4 regions of the Deinococcus deserti VCD115 genome follow, and region 4 is predicted to be linked to each of the others. Evidence: riboswitches for the same ligand, from Rfam matches in the RefSeq annotation. Region 4 holds a riboswitch; each other region holds the start of a gene.
The links. Region 4 has a riboswitch for cyclic di-GMP ahead of DEIDE_RS18375 (esterase/lipase family protein). Riboswitches for the same ligand answer to the same signal wherever they lie in the genome.

Region 1 (4,209 bases), on a different replicon from region 4:
GGTTCGTTTAGCCAGAGTGTGTTCACGCAGGGTGAGGAAGGCGATTCGTCAATCTGAACTGGACAGTGGACTAGTCCGCTGTCCAGCTCTCTTTGAACAATAATCTGCTTTACCCTTGTGGGACGTAGCGTGACCGGAGCAGGCGTTTCCTGATGTCACGCAGGACTACCTGTGACAGGCCCGAATTACCAGTACGGCGCACTGAGCACTCAGAGCTACGTCCCAAAGTCCTCCTGAGGCCTTGGAAAGGGAGTCGCTGGTCGGGCGGGGCTGAAGCGGCGCAGGACGGGCACGGTCCCGAGCAAAGCAACCGTCGTTCCCCACCTGGGGAACGACGGTTGCTGATCAGCCAGCGCTTACTGGCAGGAGATGGAGACGCCGGTACCGGTGTTGCCGTCGCAGATGTTGTTGCTTCCGGCAAGGATCACAGCGGAGCTCACCGACGAAAAGGTATTGCTGGTGAAGGTGTTGTTGTTATTGCCACTGTTGGCCGCGTAGATCCCCGTGTTCATGCCGCTGAAGGTATTGCCGCTGAAGGTCGTTCCCGACACGTACAGGTCGAACATCACCCCCGCCGAACCCGAGCCACTGAAGGTGTTGCCGGTGAACCGGTTGCCGGTGGCGTTGCGGTTGAAGATCACGCTGTGCCGCGCGCTGCCCTGGAAGGTGTTGTTCGACACCGTATTGTTGGTGCCCATCAGGCGCAGCGACACGTACGAGTTGGTGATCCTGTTGCCGCTGATGGCAATATTCTGCGGCACCGGACCGCCCCCGTGGGCCTGAAGACGGATGGCGTCCTCATACCCGTGAGGCGGCTGCTGCCCGCCGGAACTCGCTCCGAAGGTGCCGTAGGTGGTGTTGTTCGTCACCCGTCCGCCGATCACGCTGCTGAGCTGCAACGCGGTCGAACCGTGTGAATCCACCCCGGAGAAGCCACGCACAGTGTTGTTCTCGATGATGCCGTTGCTGACCTGATTCACGCCTTTTTCGGGCAGCGGCATGATCTTGATGCCGTCGCGGGCAAAGCCGTCGACCGTGTTGCCGCGGAAGGTTACGTTGGAGGTGCCTTCGGTTTTCATGCCGGTGTTGCCGAACCCGGTGGACACGTTGCCTTCGATCAGGTAGTCGCTGCCCAGCTGGCCCAGCAGCCCGATCCCCGCCGTCAGCGTGGTCGCGCCGTGGCCGGTCACGCGGTTGCCCAGCCATTTCTGGTGGGTCGAAGACATGCCCACCACGCCGTGGTACTTCACCTGCGAGACCGTGTTGTTGCTGACGGTCGTGCGGGTGGCGTTCTCCACTCCCACACCACAGCCGCCCAGCGCGCTGATGGTGTTGCCGTCCACGACGGCGTCTGCTCCACCACTGACGCGGATGCCGTCAATCCAGCCGGTCCCTTCGCCGGCACCGATGACGGTGAAGCCACGGACGGTGGTGGCCGACGTATTGACCAGGTGCACCAGGGCCGTACCGGAGAAGCCGCTTCTGGCCTTGAGGGTGGCGCCCTGACCGGTGACGGTGATGTTGCTGGTGCCGTTGAACGTCACGGCCTTGCTGATCAGGTAGGTGCCGGCCGGAAACACCAGGGACTTGCCGCTGGCCGCTGCTTTCTGAAGGGCGGCGGTGTCGTCGGTGGCGCCGTCGCCTTTGGCCCCGAAGGTCCTCACATCGACGCCGCTCGCGGTGCTGGGAGCAGGAGCTGGCGTTGGCTCTGGGGTGGGCGTTGGAGCTGGGGCGACGGTGGTGGTGACAGGGGCCAGGGTGAGGTAGTCGATGTAGGCGTTGCGGTCGCCGGTTGCGCCACCCAGGTCGTTGATGAACACGGCGCTCAGCACGTCACCGGCTTTTATGTTCAGGTTGCCCAGGGCGACGGCAGCGTAGGACAGCGGCGTGACCTCGACCCGTTTGATTTCGGCGCCGTTGACTCGGAGGCTCAGCATCACGTTGCCCTGGAAGGCGGTCTGCCGGGCCTGCAGGGTGGCCGTGAAGGTGCCCGAGGCTGGAACCGCGAAGGTGGCGGCGTGGTTGTTGCCGAGCAGGACGACCGTCTGCTGTCCGTCTGCCTGTGCGTCGTACTGGGTCCGTCCACCAGCCGCGACGCCCGGCTGCACTCTGGTGGTCAGGGCTTCCGCGGACACTGTGATGTCGGACGCGGGGCTTTGATTCATTGCGGGGGTTGGTGTCGTAGATCCACAGGCTGCGAGGAGCAGGGTGGCGTTCAGGATGGTCAGATGAAGCGGTTTTTTGATTGAAATATGCATAGTGTCTCCCTGCTTTCGGTAGCTCGGCCGACCTCAGGGGTCCCGGGAGCTTTGCGTCCCCGCCTCGCGACGGGTTTGCCTTTTTCGGTGTAGGAAGGACCCTGATCGGGTTCATCGCCTCATGCACATTAAGTTCTGGTAAATGACACTGATCTTACAGAGCTCTGGTTTTATTTAGGTTCTCACGAATTCTAATTTATTTAAAACGTTATTCTCATTGAAATTCAGGCACTCAAATGCGGTGTATAACATCACGCCTCTTTTGTTAGGCAGAGGGATAGCTACCGCTGACAGCAATCGCCAAGGCAAGCAGCCGCCTCCATTGGAACAGGCAAACTTCCTGTCTGGACGTGCGTCTATATCGACCAGACGGGCTTGAGCCAGGTGAAAGAGGTGTCGCCCGTCCCGGTAAGCGTGTCCGTTGCCTTCATCTGGGCCTGCATAACAGGCCGGGTGGTAGCTCCCAGCAGCTTGTGAAGCGTATAAACACGGATACCACACGGTTTCCGTGTCCCGACTTTGACTGGATCATCCGCAAGATCTGCTGCTCTACTCGCCGCCCTTGTCTTGGCAGGCATCACATGCCTTCAGGCCGAGTTTTGACAGAAAGTCAGTTATTTAACGCGAAGCTTCATGAGTTTAAGAGGCATGTGCAGAAAGGCTGCACTACCCTTCTTCGCGGCCAGCTGGCTTCCACAAGAGATCAGGCTCAGCCTCAACATCCCCTGCACGAGTGGCTTTCAGCTGCTTGCACGTCTCAAAGCCAACCCCCAGACTCTGCCAGATTCTGGTGATCCTCTCCACTCCGAATGCCCGGTTGAACATGCACGCCGCCTTCAGCCTGCATACCCACTCTTCCCTCGTTACGTTGACTATTAATCTGCTTCGCCATTGTGGGACATAGCGTGACCGGCTCAAATGATTCCACGTCAGTCCGCACAGAGACATTGTCATTAAGTGGACTCTCCGACAGAAAGCACTGCACGGCGGATCAGGGCTTTTCTTCCCTGCGTAGCCGGGTGCGCCGTAATGTGGCCTTGCCATTGATGGAGTGCCAGTACAGGCCGTCTTCGTTGTCCAGCGTAGAGTCATACCCGATGCGCCGCGAAGTAGATGCTGTAGCCGCCTGCAGGTGCGTGATCACACTGGCTTTGCGCTGCTGGAAATGCCGTGTGGAGAGAGAGACGCTCATGGCGGCGATCACCTCTCCATTGGGATCACGAATAGGAGCAGCAATACTACACAGACCCATGGCCCGCTCCTCAATGGATATCGCGTAGCCCCGCTCGCGGGTGTGCTTCAGGTCGGACAGCAACTCGTCGTGACTGGTAATGGTGTTCGGGGTGTATTGCCACTGATGCCCGCTGTCATACAGCTGCTGAATTTCACTGATGGGTTGGTGGGCCAGGATAATTTTCCCGAGGGCGGTCGCGTGTGGGGGCAGGATGCCGCCGATGGGGGTGTTCACCAGTGGGGCGTTTCCTTCAACCTTGTCAATGCAGATCGCCTGCCCACCGTCAAATGCTGCGAGATGCACCGACTCACCGAGTGCCTCGGCAAGGTGCGTCATCTCTTCGCGCGCAATACGCCGCCAGGGGGTGTGCGACATCAACACAGTATTCAGGGCCATGACCTGGAAGCCCAGGCGGTAACGGCCTGTGACGAACCGGTGTAGCAGGCCAATACGTGTCATGGCCGTAAGCAGCGCATGCACGCTGCTCTTCGACATGCCCAGACGTTGGGCGGCCTGCGTAACCCCGATCTCGGGATTGTCCACCGTGAACAGTTCCAGCAGCCGGCCTATGTTTTCGACGGACTGAACGCTGCGCGATTCGTGCTTCATAGGGGTTCCCCCTCTATACAGCAAAAGGTGCGCTGCGGTGTACCGTCCGCCGCGATGCGATCAGTTCGTCCTGGCCGCCTGCCGCGCGGCAAGCGCGTTCATCCGCAC
Region 2 (4,209 bases), on a different replicon from region 4:
TCCACAAAGGGATTTAAACAGCGGGATGCGCTCCGGCGACACCCCAAAGCGTGCCTGTACGTCAGCGACCGTAATGACCGTCCGAGAGCGCGGCTCGTAGACCTGCACGGTCTCGGTGACCGCAGAGAACAGGTCCCGGTCACTGGTAACAATCACGGCCCGTCCGGGTGCACGCCTGGCAAGAGTGCCCATCACATCATCCGCTTCATGGTTAGGAGCCAGCGCTGGAATCGCTCCGGCTGCGCCCATCAGTTCAGCGGCCTGTGTCAGCAGGTGCGTGAGATCCGCTGGCTTGGGTGTCCGGTGCCCTTTGTAGCTTTCGTACAGGCTCTGTCTGAAATTCCGGGTGTCATCGAGCGCAGCGATGACATGTTCAGCCTGAAAGCGGTGCTGCAATGACCACACCACTTCGCACAGGACCTGCGGCACGGCGTGCGCCTGGCCTCCTGCCCTGCCGTAATACGCCCGGCAGATTGCGTTGCTGCTGTCGATCAACAGGGCAGTCAAGAAACGCCTGAAGGTCGCACGGCCACAGGTATCACCCGGATGAAATGAGCCGGCCCGCCTGAAGCGTCTGTGCTCTGTGTATACGGGTTGTCTGTGGGGCCATCCACGTCGGCGCCTCGCAGGGTGAATTCAACACGTTTGATGCGGCGGATCACCGCGTCATCATGCAGGTTCGGCGTGCTGGACCGCAAGACACGGGGTGATCAACGCCCTATTACCCTGTCTGGTCAGCGGGTGCACTGGGGAGCGCGGGCAAACACGCGTGTCAGTACGGCCTGAGCGCTGGCGAAGAAATCTTCATCCTGATGGACGACGTCAGTGACGGTGAGGCTGCATCTGGAAACTGCGTCATTGCGTTTGACATCAGTCAGGGACACCTCGCGTTCGGCCAGAATCAAGTGTGCCGTTATGCGTGTGTTCTGCTGACTGAGGGACTCGGCTTGGACCAGAATGTTCAGGTAACTGCTGCAGACAGCAGCTGGGCTCACTTTGGCCTGCTGAAGCAGTTGCCGGATATGGCCTTCCAGCGCACGCAGGTTCAGCGGCCGGCCACTTTCATTGATGGTGGTGCCGTGCAGGCAGCTTCCTTGCGGCCAACCGGAAGTTGTAGGCTGTGCCGCCGAGACTCCCAGGCCAAGCAGGGCGGTGGCAGTCAACAGCACTTTCATGTCTCCAGCTTACCCGTCGCGCACAACAAAGCGCACCTGTTTGATTTTCATTTGGTGGGGGGCTTGTAGACAAATGGGGACTTCATGAAGGCAGAGCGAAGCTCTGAGAGGCGCCATCAAACGAGCTGACGACTAAATGGCGTCTACAACATCATTGAGCAGACTGATCATAAAGGATCGATTATGTTTATGAATTCTTTAAGCCCTTAAATGTGGGAATTCTGAGGCAAGTCGTAGTGTAAGGACTTTGTTATTTGTTTGGGCTTAATCTGCAGGCGGTGATGAACCCAGGTGTGGGTTCCTCCCTGAAACCGAAAAAGGCAAATCCGCCGCGAGACGGAGACGCAAAGCTACCGGGACCCACGAGGTCGGCCGAGTTACCGAAGACAAGGGAGTTCTCATGCGCAATGCATTTCGTAATCTGACCGCTGTAACCGTTCTGGGCCTGCTGCTCGCTTCGTGCTCGAGCGCCCCAGAGGCCCCCGTGGTTGAAAGTCCTGTTCAGACCCCTGTGGCTCGCATCCCGAGCGTTCCGGTAGCTCAAGCTCCAACCCCAGCTGACTCTGTGCAGATTGCTGGCAGCTGGCGAGACGACTTCAACACTCTCGACACCACCCGCTGGGCCCTGTCGAACAGCGGCTGGAAACCCTTCTGGGCCAAAGACGGCCTGAACGGCACCTGGAACCCCGCGAACGTCACCGTCAGCGGCGGCTACCTTGTCATGAAGCTCGATGTCACCCCTGGTCTGGTCGCCAGCGCTGCCGAACTCGCCACCCACGCCAAATACGGCTATGGACGGTATGAAGCCCGACTGCGTGCCGCCAGCAGCAGCGCCAACCCTGCCGTGCGTGGCCATGGTGTGAGCGGCAACATCACCGCCTTTTTCAACTTCGTCAATGATTCGCAGACCGAAATCGACCACGAAATCGAAGGGCAAAACCGCACCACCGACTGGATCGGCACCTGGCAGACCACCAACCGTCATGACTACGGCACCGGCGGTACCGGCACCGACCTGTCGCAGGACTTCCACACGTACCGCTGGGACTGGGCGCCCACCAAGGTGGACTTCTATATCGACGGCGTGCTCAAACGCACGATCACCAGCGTGGTGCCGGCGACCGAAGCGCACCTGATGTTCAACCTGTGGCCGACAAACTCCACACTGTGGGGGGGCAAAAGCACAGCAGGCACCCAGTACATGCTCGTCGATTACGTCAGCTTCACCCCAAGCCACTAAGCGCCTGACACCAGCGGCTCAAATCGGGCCCTAAGGCTGAGCTTGCTGCCGACCCATGACGCAGAAAGACAGGAAGAAGCAGTCAGCGGATTGAGAAGTGTAGCGCACGACTGTGATCAGCCTGCAGATGGTACGGGCAAAAAACAGCCACAAGTAGACCGCCGGCTGACTTCCTGGAGCGACAGCCGTTGAACGCGTGTGGGATAAATCAGGTGAATGGGGCATGGCCCCGTTTTGACTCCAGACTTCAACAGCAGAAAATAATCCCCTCTCGACTTGGTCGTGGAGGTGAACGGACGGCATCTGCTATGCAGCAGCGCTTTTACTGACCTATACGATGATTTACAGCGATGACAGCCTAGAAACGCTCCTCATAGAAATACCTCGGGCCTGACGACCAGTCAAAAATGGGCGTAGACCTGCCCTCCTGGATGAGGGCAGGTCTTCAACAGTTTCCATCACCGCAAGAGCCAACGTGGTTCGCGTGTGATGCGCCCCCCGCGGCCGCGCCGGTCTGCACCGCCACCTCAGCAGGAGCGGTGAACTGATTCACTGATTCACGGTATACGTCCCATGCTGACGGAGTTTGTACAGGAACGTCAGAACCATCAGGCTTAAGACTAAGGCCACTCCCTTGGTGAGCACACCGGTCAGGCCGAGCAGGACAATGAGCAGTACCGCACTAAGAACGGTAATCTTGCGGCGGTGGTTGCGAATCCAGGTGGGCATGCAAATTCCTGAAGAGGTGAGGTAGCGGATAGCAGGTACGCTACAACTTGATACGGCAGGCAGCAGCGGAAAGTCTCCCTCTTGACCTGGCTCGTCCTCCTACGGACTCCTATTTTCTTTGCCTCAAGGGTTTCGACTGGAGAATCAGGGGCGCTATCACTTACGCTCAGATCAGTAAATCGGCCATAGTCGTGACCTGGAAAAGTGGTTAGGCGGGCTGTGGCCATATCTGACCGTCAGACAGACGCACCGGTGAGTCGATCAGCGAGAGCTGCCGTATCAAAGGAGCCACAACGCAACCTCCGGTTTCTTCTCCCTACGAGAATGTCCAGGCTTTTACGAAGCCGCCGGATACGGCGTGCATATCTTGGCTCCTTGGGCAGCGTTTACTGGGAAAGAGGAATGCTCCCTGGGCACAGGCGACCCTTTTTCTCTCCAGGAACACCAGGGGCGAGGTTCAACCCGGTTGCCTGCCTTAGCTGATCAAGAGTCACCTCAAAACGGGCATATGCGCTGCCGGTAAGCTCCTTCTGTGGAACGCCCGCACCCACATTGGGCATCACCCACGCCCGGTAGCCACGGGATGTAAGCCACACCTTGTAAAACTGCCTTGGAATGGCCACCCGGCCCTCCTCTTTGAGTGTGCCGCCTTCTCCAATGGTTCCGGTCACCACGCTGAGCTGCCGCTGGTTGAGGGCGCACTGGCGTGTGGCACTTTCCAGCCCAGCCCAGGCATTGCGGTTGAACTGTGCCTGCTGAGGCGCAATGTTGCTCAGCAGAAAGGAGGCGGCCATGGCTTCCTCGGAATGCTTGAAATCGGCGGCGGGGGCAAGGTGCCCGCGGTCATAGCCGCTGCGCCGGTAGTCCTGAACCTGGGCCTGGGCTGCTTCTGGCAGGCGGTCATCCTCGCGGAACTGATCGTCTTCCCGGGTCGCCTCTCCAGTTAACTTCTGAGCGCTCAGGACTTCAAGGACCGCTCTAGGAATTCGCGCCTTGGGGTCGTACAGAATACTGATCTCGTCACAGAGTGCGATATATCGCTGGTCAGCTGGAAGGACCATGCGG
Region 3 (4,209 bases), on a different replicon from region 4:
TCTCTGTCGTCCTACTTCACGTGCGGAATCGGACGGAATCAGTGAAGAGAGTCTGGTTTACTTTGTGTTGCGTGCGCCAGCGGATTTGCCTGCTGCAGACTTTCTGCCTGAGCCGGACTTCTTGACTACAGCTGTTTTCTTGCGGCTGTTACCCAGCTTCTGACCTTTCGAGAAGCTTGCTTCCATCTTCTCACGGGTCGCGGCGGCCAGGGCTTTGAAATCAATCAGGCCAGCCTCGATGTTCTCGAGTGTCGGCTTGACCTTCGCCCCACGCCGGTTGGTTGCCAGTTCCATATTCGTGCGCTCGAACCACTCCTCAAACTCCGGTGTCACTTCAAATGCCATATCTTTGACGTCGCGGTTGTAGGTGCCTTCTTGCCCACGACGGCTGAATTCTTTTGGCAGGGTGAAACGCTGTGGGAGTTCGGCGGCTTCAATAATCCCCTCACGCACTGCGGTACGGAACGCTTTTACGAAAGCATCACTACGCTGGGGGTTGGTCAACTTCTGGACTTGTTCGCTCAATGTCATGTAAGGCATTGATCCCAGAGTACACGAAAATCAGATAATTGCTACACCTATTAACTTCCCCGTGTATCCCTAGGTGATCAGCCGAAATGCATAGGGTCACAGGGTTCTTCGTCTGACATCAAGAAGAGTTGCCTGGTATAGTCCAGCTGTCAGCATTACAAATGCCTTACATCCTCAAGTGGGCTGTGCTGCTTCAAAAAGATCATCTGCTTCGAACCGGGAATGTGTCATCCCAAAGATCTATCTCATTGCCGCCCAGGTATGGTTGGGAGTGCCATCTATCTCCTGATTGGTTTTCAGGTTGATCCAGCATTTTCTTTTTTAAGGAGTTGACTGCCTTAGATGAAGGACTCAACAGGAAATTTTGTTGCCCCGACCACTCGTATTCAGGTTGTTTGGGCCCTTTTTTCTGGGTGTGGATATCATAGTCATATCGCAGGGAAACTGGACGCCAGCTCCTGCCAACTTCATTTAGGACCGACTGGTGTTATTGGCGCCACTTCACAACGGCCTTTTCACCTGTAAGATATACGCAACATCATTGCGCGTCAGGGGCCCTTCCACTTACAAAAAGAGGAACCAAAAGGGGATAAGAGCAAGGAATGAAACAGTGTATTCTCAAAAAGGAAGTATTACAGGCATAGAAAGCTGCATTGATTTGTCTCCCAATAGTCTTTACTGCTTCTCAAATGTTCCTGTTTGTTGCGGGAACAGATCTTTCAGTAATCAGGTCAGCCTTTTCCGAACTGGAAGTGGTTTGGCTATGGCCATTCGCACGGGCAAGTCCTCAACCGCCCGTGAGCTCACTCTATTAGTAAGCGCCCAAGGTGCTCCTGCATAGTACTTGTCTGCCTGACCAGTGGTGGGTTCAAGCACGGGAGAAGATATTTAGGCCTGTATCGCCTGGAAGGTCCAATACAGCTGAGGAAGGCATTGCTCACCTGTATTTAGGCGCGACTAAGGCATTACCCATCGCTTATACGACCTTGCTTATTCCAGGACATATTCATTCTATTGGTTGGTCTTCCTGAAAGGGCGAGATTTGCCTTGTGTGCCGTTCAGCGCTTGCTGTTGTACGACCAAATATGTCTCATTCTCTAAAGAAAGGTACTCGGCTGGCTTGCCAATAAGTTAGAAATGCGTCGATCTGGTGGAGGAACGTCGCGAACTCTGAGGATTTTACGAGGTAAGAGCTGGCATGCAGGCTGTACGCCTCGTGAATGTCCCGCTGCGCGCTTGAGGAGGAAAGCATCACCACCGGAATGTGGCGGAGTCTGCGGTCCTGTTTGAGATATTCGAGCATCTCGAAGCCGGTGATCCCGGGCATATTGATATCAAGCAGGATCACGTCCGGAAGGGGCGTGGATTTTAGAAGTTTGAGGGCTTCGTGGCCGCTGTGAGCGGCGGTCAAAGCGCAGGAGGGGCAGACCTCATGGAAAGCTTCCTGAGCAAGGAGGAGGTCTATGGGATTGTCGTCCACGAGAAGGAAATGCGAAGGCGCGACAGGCATGGGAGCTTCAGCATAAGATGCCGAGTTGCGTCAGTGTGGTCGATTTGTGGCGAAGTAAATTGAGGTGAAGTGTACGGCACAATTTTCTGGCTTGAGGTGTGAGTAGCCCTTGTATGAGGCCCGAAGCCAGGCAGAATTGCGGCGCAAGCGCTGGCTTTATGAAGATAATAGTTCAGGAGAATCTTGCGCCATCCTGCTCATAGACAGAGAAGGAGAAATTGCCTGTATTCAGGGCAATTTTGTCCAATCATGTGTCGCCTTCATTTATGGATTCTTTATAAGAAATCAATTGACATTTCTGAGATACTCGTTATTGTAGAGCATCTGCAAGTTAAGGAGACTTGAGTTGCAGGCGGTGATGAACCCAGGTGTGGGTTCCTCCCTGAAACCGAAAAAGGCAAATCCGCCGCGAGACGGAGACGCAAAGCTACCGGGACCCACGAGGTCGGCCGAGTTACCGAAAACAAGGGAGTACCGTACCCATGCTCTATGCATTCAACCCTTTGGTCGTTGCTGCTGTTTTGAGCCTGCTGCTCGCTTCCTGCTCGAGCGCTCCTGAGGCTCCTGAGGCTCAGGCATCCAACGTTAATGTGGCTACCAAAAGCCCTATCCGGAGTTCCATCGTCGGCAGCTGGCGAGACGACTTCAACGCTCTTGACACCACCCGCTGGGCCCTGTCGAACAGCGGCTGGAAACCCTTCTGGGCCAAAGACGGCCTGAACGGCACCTGGAACCCCGCGAACGTCACCGTCAGCGGCGGCTACCTTGTCATGAAGCTCGATGTCACCCCTGGTCTGGTCGCCAGCGCTGCCGAACTCGCCACCCACGCCAAATACGGCTATGGACGGTATGAAGCCCGTCTGCGCGCCGCCAGCAGCAGCGCCAACCCTGCCGTGCGTGGCCATGGTGTGAGCGGCAACATCACCGCCTTTTTCAACTTCGTCAATGATTCGCAGACCGAAATCGACCACGAAATCGAAGGGCAAAACCGCACCACCGACTGGATCGGCACCTGGCAGACCACCAACCGTCATGACTACGGCACTGGCGGTACCGGCACCGACCTGTCGCAGGACTTCCACACGTACCGCTGGGACTGGGCGCCCACCAAGGTGGACTTCTATATCGACGGCGTGCTCAAACGCACGATCACCAGCGTGGTGCCGGCGACCGAAGCGCACCTGATGTTCAACCTGTGGCCGACAAACTCCACACTGTGGGGGGGCAAAAGCACAGCAGGCACCCAGTACATGCTCGTCGATTACGTCAGCTTCACCCCAAGCCACTGATGACTCAGTCATGGCCGGTTGTGTGCGTTGGATCTGGACTGAGTGGCCGAGTGAGTTGCTGCAGGTAGATAACCTTACAGGCTGGAGAGAAGGTGGTCGAATTTTAGGGGGATGGCTCTGCGCGAAGCAGAATGAGGGCTGAGCCGGCGTGCCTACCCGAGTGATGTGGACGAGGAAACGTACGGGTTTCTGCTGCCTTACCTGACACTGAGCCCGGAAGATGCCCCCATCGTTCGGTTGCTACAGGAGTCGACTTTCTGCTGCACGTCACACGCTTTGAAGTGTAGTCAGGCTGCTGACACAACTTCAGGAGTCAGGCATAGCGATGCTGTCGAGCACTCGGTTGGAAGGGCGCTTCGTGCTCCGGTGTGCGATCACGAACCACCGGAGCACGAATGCGGACTGTGAAGTGCTGGTGGATTACGTCAGTAGGATCGGCCGTACCCTGCAGGACGACGAGGCAGCCGATCACTCAATGACGGGTGCTACTTGCTGGTGCTTACCGACGCCATCGTTTCTGATATGGCGGTCGTGTTGTTCTGGGCCTTTTTATCGGTGATGAAGGGAGCGACTTGCGACGTGGCCATCTGGCTTACGGTCATACTTGTCTGGAGTCATCCCCAGCTTCATCGAGAGCTGCTTACTTGCCGCTCTCACGCCTTCCAGATACTGCCTCTGCTTTTCCTCGTTGAGCCGCATCAAGGGACCGGCAACACTTAACGAGGCCACCACCTGGCCTTGAAAATCGAAGATTGGGGCAGCAATCGAGAACGTCTCCTCCTCGAGATCGGAGATGGCGACGTGAACACCGTCGACCCGAATTTTATGCAGCTCCCGCTCCAGGACTGCTGGATCCGTAATGGTGCTGGATGTGAACCG
Region 4 (4,209 bases):
AAACTCGGCAAGGTCAAACTGCTCGACAGCGTGCATGTGCAGGTCGAGGACCATCCGGAGGCCTGGCGCCTGAAAAAGGAACTCGCAGGCGGCGGCCCCCTGGTGGACGTGGGTATTTACTGCCTCAACACCATGCGCTTCGTGCTGGGTCAGGAGCCGGAATGGGTCTTCGCTGCGCTGCACCAGCCGGAAGGTGACCCCCGGTTCGAAGAAGTCGAGGAATCGCTGAGCTTCATGCTGGGCTTTCCCGGCGGCGTGATGGCCAACGGCCTGACCAGCTACGGAGCGCGGACCACCAGCACTCTGCGTGTTCTTGGCGAGAAAGGCAGCCTGCTGATGGACCCTGCCTTTCCCTATGTGGGTGTGAGCCTGAGCCTGACCGATGAACAGGGAGAATTGACCCCCAGTTTTCCCACGTATGACCAGTTCAGCCGCGAATTCGACCACTTCGCGCAGTGCATCCGCCAGGGCAAACGGCCGTGGACCCCCGGTGAGGAAGGCGTGCAGGACCATGTGGTGATGGACGCCATTTACGAAAGTGCCCGCACGGGACAGGTGGTGAAGCTGAAGGGTGGGCAGGGGAAAGATGCTTTCCGCGGCACAGCTCCTGAGGTGCCCGGCCGGGACTGACTTGAGGCAGTCTGACCGAGCGGTTGAAGGAATGCCATGATCGTAGTAGTGCGCATTAATTCAATGACGGGGGCTGGAGGCGAAAACCGTGGGAAATGGAGAGCAACTACTGCTGATGTGTAAAGAAAGCGGAGCAGTTTTGCCCGGCTAACGCCTTTATTGGCCCTAAGTAATCAGGGTGGAATGAATTAGATTATGTCTCCCATCTTTCATCATGGTTATGCCAGAAATTTGCCCAGACGACCGATAGTTACGGACTTGTGGACTTGGCTAAGGGTCCGACGGTCAAGAAATATTTGACTTCTTCATATAGATTTACTTCATTAACAAAGTCGCCATGAGAAATGCATTTTGGAGTGTAGTAATTATAAGCTCCCTGCTTCAGCACAACGCTATCTACAGGGTTTATAACGAAATCGCACTTAGAACGCCAAGTGCCATAGCGTATAGTCGTGGGATATTGTGCAGTTGGTTTGTCGTAAGGTGTTTCGGCATCATCGCCGCCATAGTTTAATCCGTCTACCGAATTTGTAAGAAAGGCTGAGCCAGGCTTCATCTCGGTACAGGCTATGTCTGAGCCAGAACATAGATAGGTCGTTTTCGTCCCATGATTTGGACCTGCCAAAGAAACCCATGTACCCACCTTGATTATATCTGGCTTCATCAAGTAGCGAATGTAGTACCTTGATGAAAGCGAACCCATCGATACAGCAACAATATCAACCTTTTTACTAGAAGTGTGACCGGATCCATATGCTTTTTCCAGTGCGGTCTCTATATCGGTCATGATCTGTTTGGCGATGTCTCTATTTGAACCTTTGGGAGTGTAGTTGAATGCACTCAGACAACGATCAGGGTAACCAGCGGCCATAAATCTGGATTTCATGGTATCCCATACGCCAGAGCCTGAGTTATAGCCATGCACGAATAGAATAGGATTGGATGGACATGGCGGTGTGAGTTCAGTATTGAGGGTAGAAACCTTTGGGGCAGTCATATTTTGTGAAAACGAATCTTCTGTAGTTTGCCCGCAAGCTGATAGGATCAATATTCCCATAAACGTTGCACTTGCTCTTATAGTTTTCATTGATTTCCTCCTTAACGAGGTTTGCACTATGACATCAGGCGAAAACGTTAGGTTTAACAAACAAAGTCTCTTAACTATCATCTATTTACCGGGTAAATACGAGAATTTTCGAGTTGATAACAAGTAAGCGGCATGCCGACAGACCGATAAGCAGATTCCACCTAGCACCTGTTATGGGAAGAGATGAGGACCATCGGACTAAAGCGCACTAGCAGGAATCAAAAATTAGGGGTGTTACCGTCAAACGCGAATTTTCGAGCACGCATACGCCTCTCCATTGAGTCGGGCTCACCATTCGCTCGGCTTGACCCAGGTGACCGTATACAGGGCAAGCGTCGATGCATCTCAGTACAGTGAGTTCCCAGCCAGTCCGATGCGGAGTGCTGTGACATACGTTCTGTTGGGTGGATCCATACTGCTTCATACCCCCCGATTCCGCAAGGTTAAATAAGTCGTTCCTAATGAAGAACGACTATTGTTCATTCACTTGTGTAGAGCTGATCAAAAATAATCGCTGACTATCGCGCACAGCTGGACCATACATAGCGCTTAGCTTCAGACGGCGCAGGTCGTCACCATGGCCAGTCAACGTACGGACCATCAGATGGATAAAAGCAGGCTTTGACAGAGCAGAAGTGCGCTGCCCTATCTACCGATAGTCGTAACAGTTCAGAACGCCTCTGCCCTTGGGAGCCGTTCAGGCGTGAAGCTCAGAACCGGAAGGTAAAGGTGTCTCCGGAAGCTCCCACTGTGACCTTACCGCCTTTGCTCAGCCGGCCGAACAGCAGCTCGTCACCCAGGGGCCGCTTGACCTGCTGCTCAATCACACGTGCCAGCGGCCGGGCGCCCATCAGCGGGTCGTAGCCCAAGGTGGCCAGCAGAGTCCGGGCAGCAGGCGTCACAGTCAGGTTGACCTGACGCTCGGCCAGCTGCAGGTGCAGATCTCGCAGGAATTTGTCCACCACGCCGGCCATCACTTCACGTGACAGGGGACGGAAGTGAATCACGCTGTCCAGGCGGTTGCGGAACTCGGGCGTGAAGGTGCGCTTCACGGCCTCAGCCTGTTCCCCGGCGCGTCCCTCACGGGAAAAACCCAGCGCAGGGCGGCTGGCGTCGGCAGCACCCGCGTTGGTGGTAAAAATCAGCACCAGACCGCGCCCATCGACCTTCTTGCCAGCGTGATCGGTCAGCGTTCCGTGGTCCATCAGCTGCAGGAAGATGTTGTACACGTCCGGATGGGCCTTCTCGATCTCGTCGAGCAGCAGCACGGCATGAGGGTGGCGGGCCACCGCGTCGGTCAGCAGGCCGCCCTGGTCAAAACCCACGTACCCGGGAGGGGCCCCGATCAGCCGCGCAACGGTGTGCGCTTCCTGATACTCGCTCATGTCAAAACGCGTCAGCTCAATGCCCAGCCGTTCGGCCAGGGCGCGGGCCAGTTCAGTCTTACCCACTCCGGTGGGTCCGGCAAACAGGAACATGCCCTGCGGTTTGGTCTGGTCGCGCAGTCCGGCGCGGGCCAGTTTGACTGCACTGGCTACGGCCTCCACGGCCTCGTCCTGACCAAAAACACGGCTTTTCAGATCCCGTTCCAGCGTGGCCAGCGACTGCACTTCCTCGGCCTTCACGGCGCCCAGCGGTACCCGGGCCATGCGCGCGACGGTGGCTTCGATGTCAGCGACATCAATGACGCCTCCCTTTCCGGCACTGCTGCGAGCAGCCCCTGCTTCGTCAAGCACGTCGATGGCCTTGTCGGGCAGGAACCGGTCGCGCAGATGGCGCACGCTGAGGCGCACTGCCGCGTCCAGGGCGCCGTCCGTGTAAGTCACCTTGTGGTGCGAGGCGTAGCGCCCAGCCAGCCCCCGCAGAATGCTCAGCGCATCTTCCTCAGAAGGCTCCGGTACGTCTACGGTCTGAAAGCGCCGCCACAGAGCCCGGTCCTTTTCCAGATGACGCAGCTCAGCCGGTGTGGTGGCGCCCAGGACCCGCAGCTTGCCACGGGCCAGAGCAGGCTTGAGGAGGTTGGCAGCGTCCATGCTGCCTCCCTCGGTGGCGCCGGCGCCCACCAGGGTATGCAGTTCGTCGATGAACAGCACGGCGTTCTGGCCATCCAGGGCGGCGAGGACTGCTTTCAGCCGCGCCTCGAAGTCGCCCCGGTAGCGGGTTCCGGCCAGCAGGGCCCCCAGATCCAGGGCGTAGATGCCGGCTCCTTTCAGGAAGCCCGGCGCGTCGCCGTCCGCCACGCGCTGCGCCAGGCCCTCGGCCAGCGCCGTCTTGCCAACCCCGGGTTCCCCGACCAGCACCGGATTGTTCTTGTTGCGCCGCGCAAGCACGTGCACTGTGCGCTCAAGCTCGGTGGTCCGGCCAATCACCGGATCAAATCCCCCTGCTCGCGCCTGCGCAGTCAGATCGGTGGTGTAAGCCTCAAGCGGGTTCTGCTCGGCGCTGCCTTCCAGTTCGGCCGGGCTGTCCACTCCAACCGCGTGGCGTTCGCG

Region 1: linked by a shared signal. The riboswitch ahead of DEIDE_RS14380 (right-handed parallel beta-helix repeat-containing protein) and the one ahead of DEIDE_RS18375 (esterase/lipase family protein) in region 4 are both predicted to bind cyclic di-GMP.
Region 2: linked by a shared signal. The riboswitch ahead of DEIDE_RS13535 (family 16 glycosylhydrolase) and the one ahead of DEIDE_RS18375 (esterase/lipase family protein) in region 4 are both predicted to bind cyclic di-GMP.
Region 3: linked by a shared signal. The riboswitch ahead of DEIDE_RS14275 (glycoside hydrolase family 16 protein) and the one ahead of DEIDE_RS18375 (esterase/lipase family protein) in region 4 are both predicted to bind cyclic di-GMP.

What each region holds. Positions count from the first base shown of each region.
Region 1 covers NC_012527.1:237,858-242,066, forward strand. Annotated here, with positions in the region: gene DEIDE_RS14380 (right-handed parallel beta-helix repeat-containing protein) at 357-2,258, opposite strand; cyclic di-GMP riboswitch class I at 2,273-2,348, opposite strand; gene DEIDE_RS14385 (IclR family transcriptional regulator) at 3,250-4,101, opposite strand; gene DEIDE_RS14390 (bifunctional sugar phosphate isomerase/epimerase/4-hydroxyphenylpyruvate dioxygenase family protein) at 4,162-4,209, opposite strand, start outside.
Region 2 covers NC_012527.1:24,096-28,304, reverse strand. Annotated here, with positions in the region: gene DEIDE_RS13545 (5'-3' exonuclease) at 1-507, opposite strand, end outside; gene DEIDE_RS13540 (hypothetical protein) at 735-1,175, opposite strand; cyclic di-GMP riboswitch class I at 1,485-1,560, shown strand; gene DEIDE_RS13535 (family 16 glycosylhydrolase) at 1,741-2,415, shown strand; gene DEIDE_RS19125 (hypothetical protein) at 2,965-3,144, opposite strand; gene DEIDE_RS18115 (DNA/RNA non-specific endonuclease) at 3,531-4,209, opposite strand, start outside.
Region 3 covers NC_012527.1:215,239-219,447, reverse strand. Annotated here, with positions in the region: gene DEIDE_RS14285 (hypothetical protein) at 58-540, opposite strand; gene DEIDE_RS14280 (response regulator) at 1,622-2,041, opposite strand; cyclic di-GMP riboswitch class I at 2,428-2,503, shown strand; gene DEIDE_RS14275 (glycoside hydrolase family 16 protein) at 2,632-3,330, shown strand; partial or broken gene DEIDE_RS19225 (IS5/IS1182 family transposase) at 3,469-3,558, shown strand; gene DEIDE_RS14270 (IclR family transcriptional regulator) at 3,880-4,209, opposite strand, start outside.
Region 4 covers NC_012526.1:1,032,650-1,036,858, forward strand. Annotated here, with positions in the region: gene DEIDE_RS04895 (Gfo/Idh/MocA family protein) at 1-630, shown strand, start outside; gene DEIDE_RS18375 (esterase/lipase family protein) at 881-1,717, opposite strand; cyclic di-GMP riboswitch class II at 1,989-2,072, opposite strand; gene DEIDE_RS04900 (AAA family ATPase) at 2,428-4,209, opposite strand, start outside.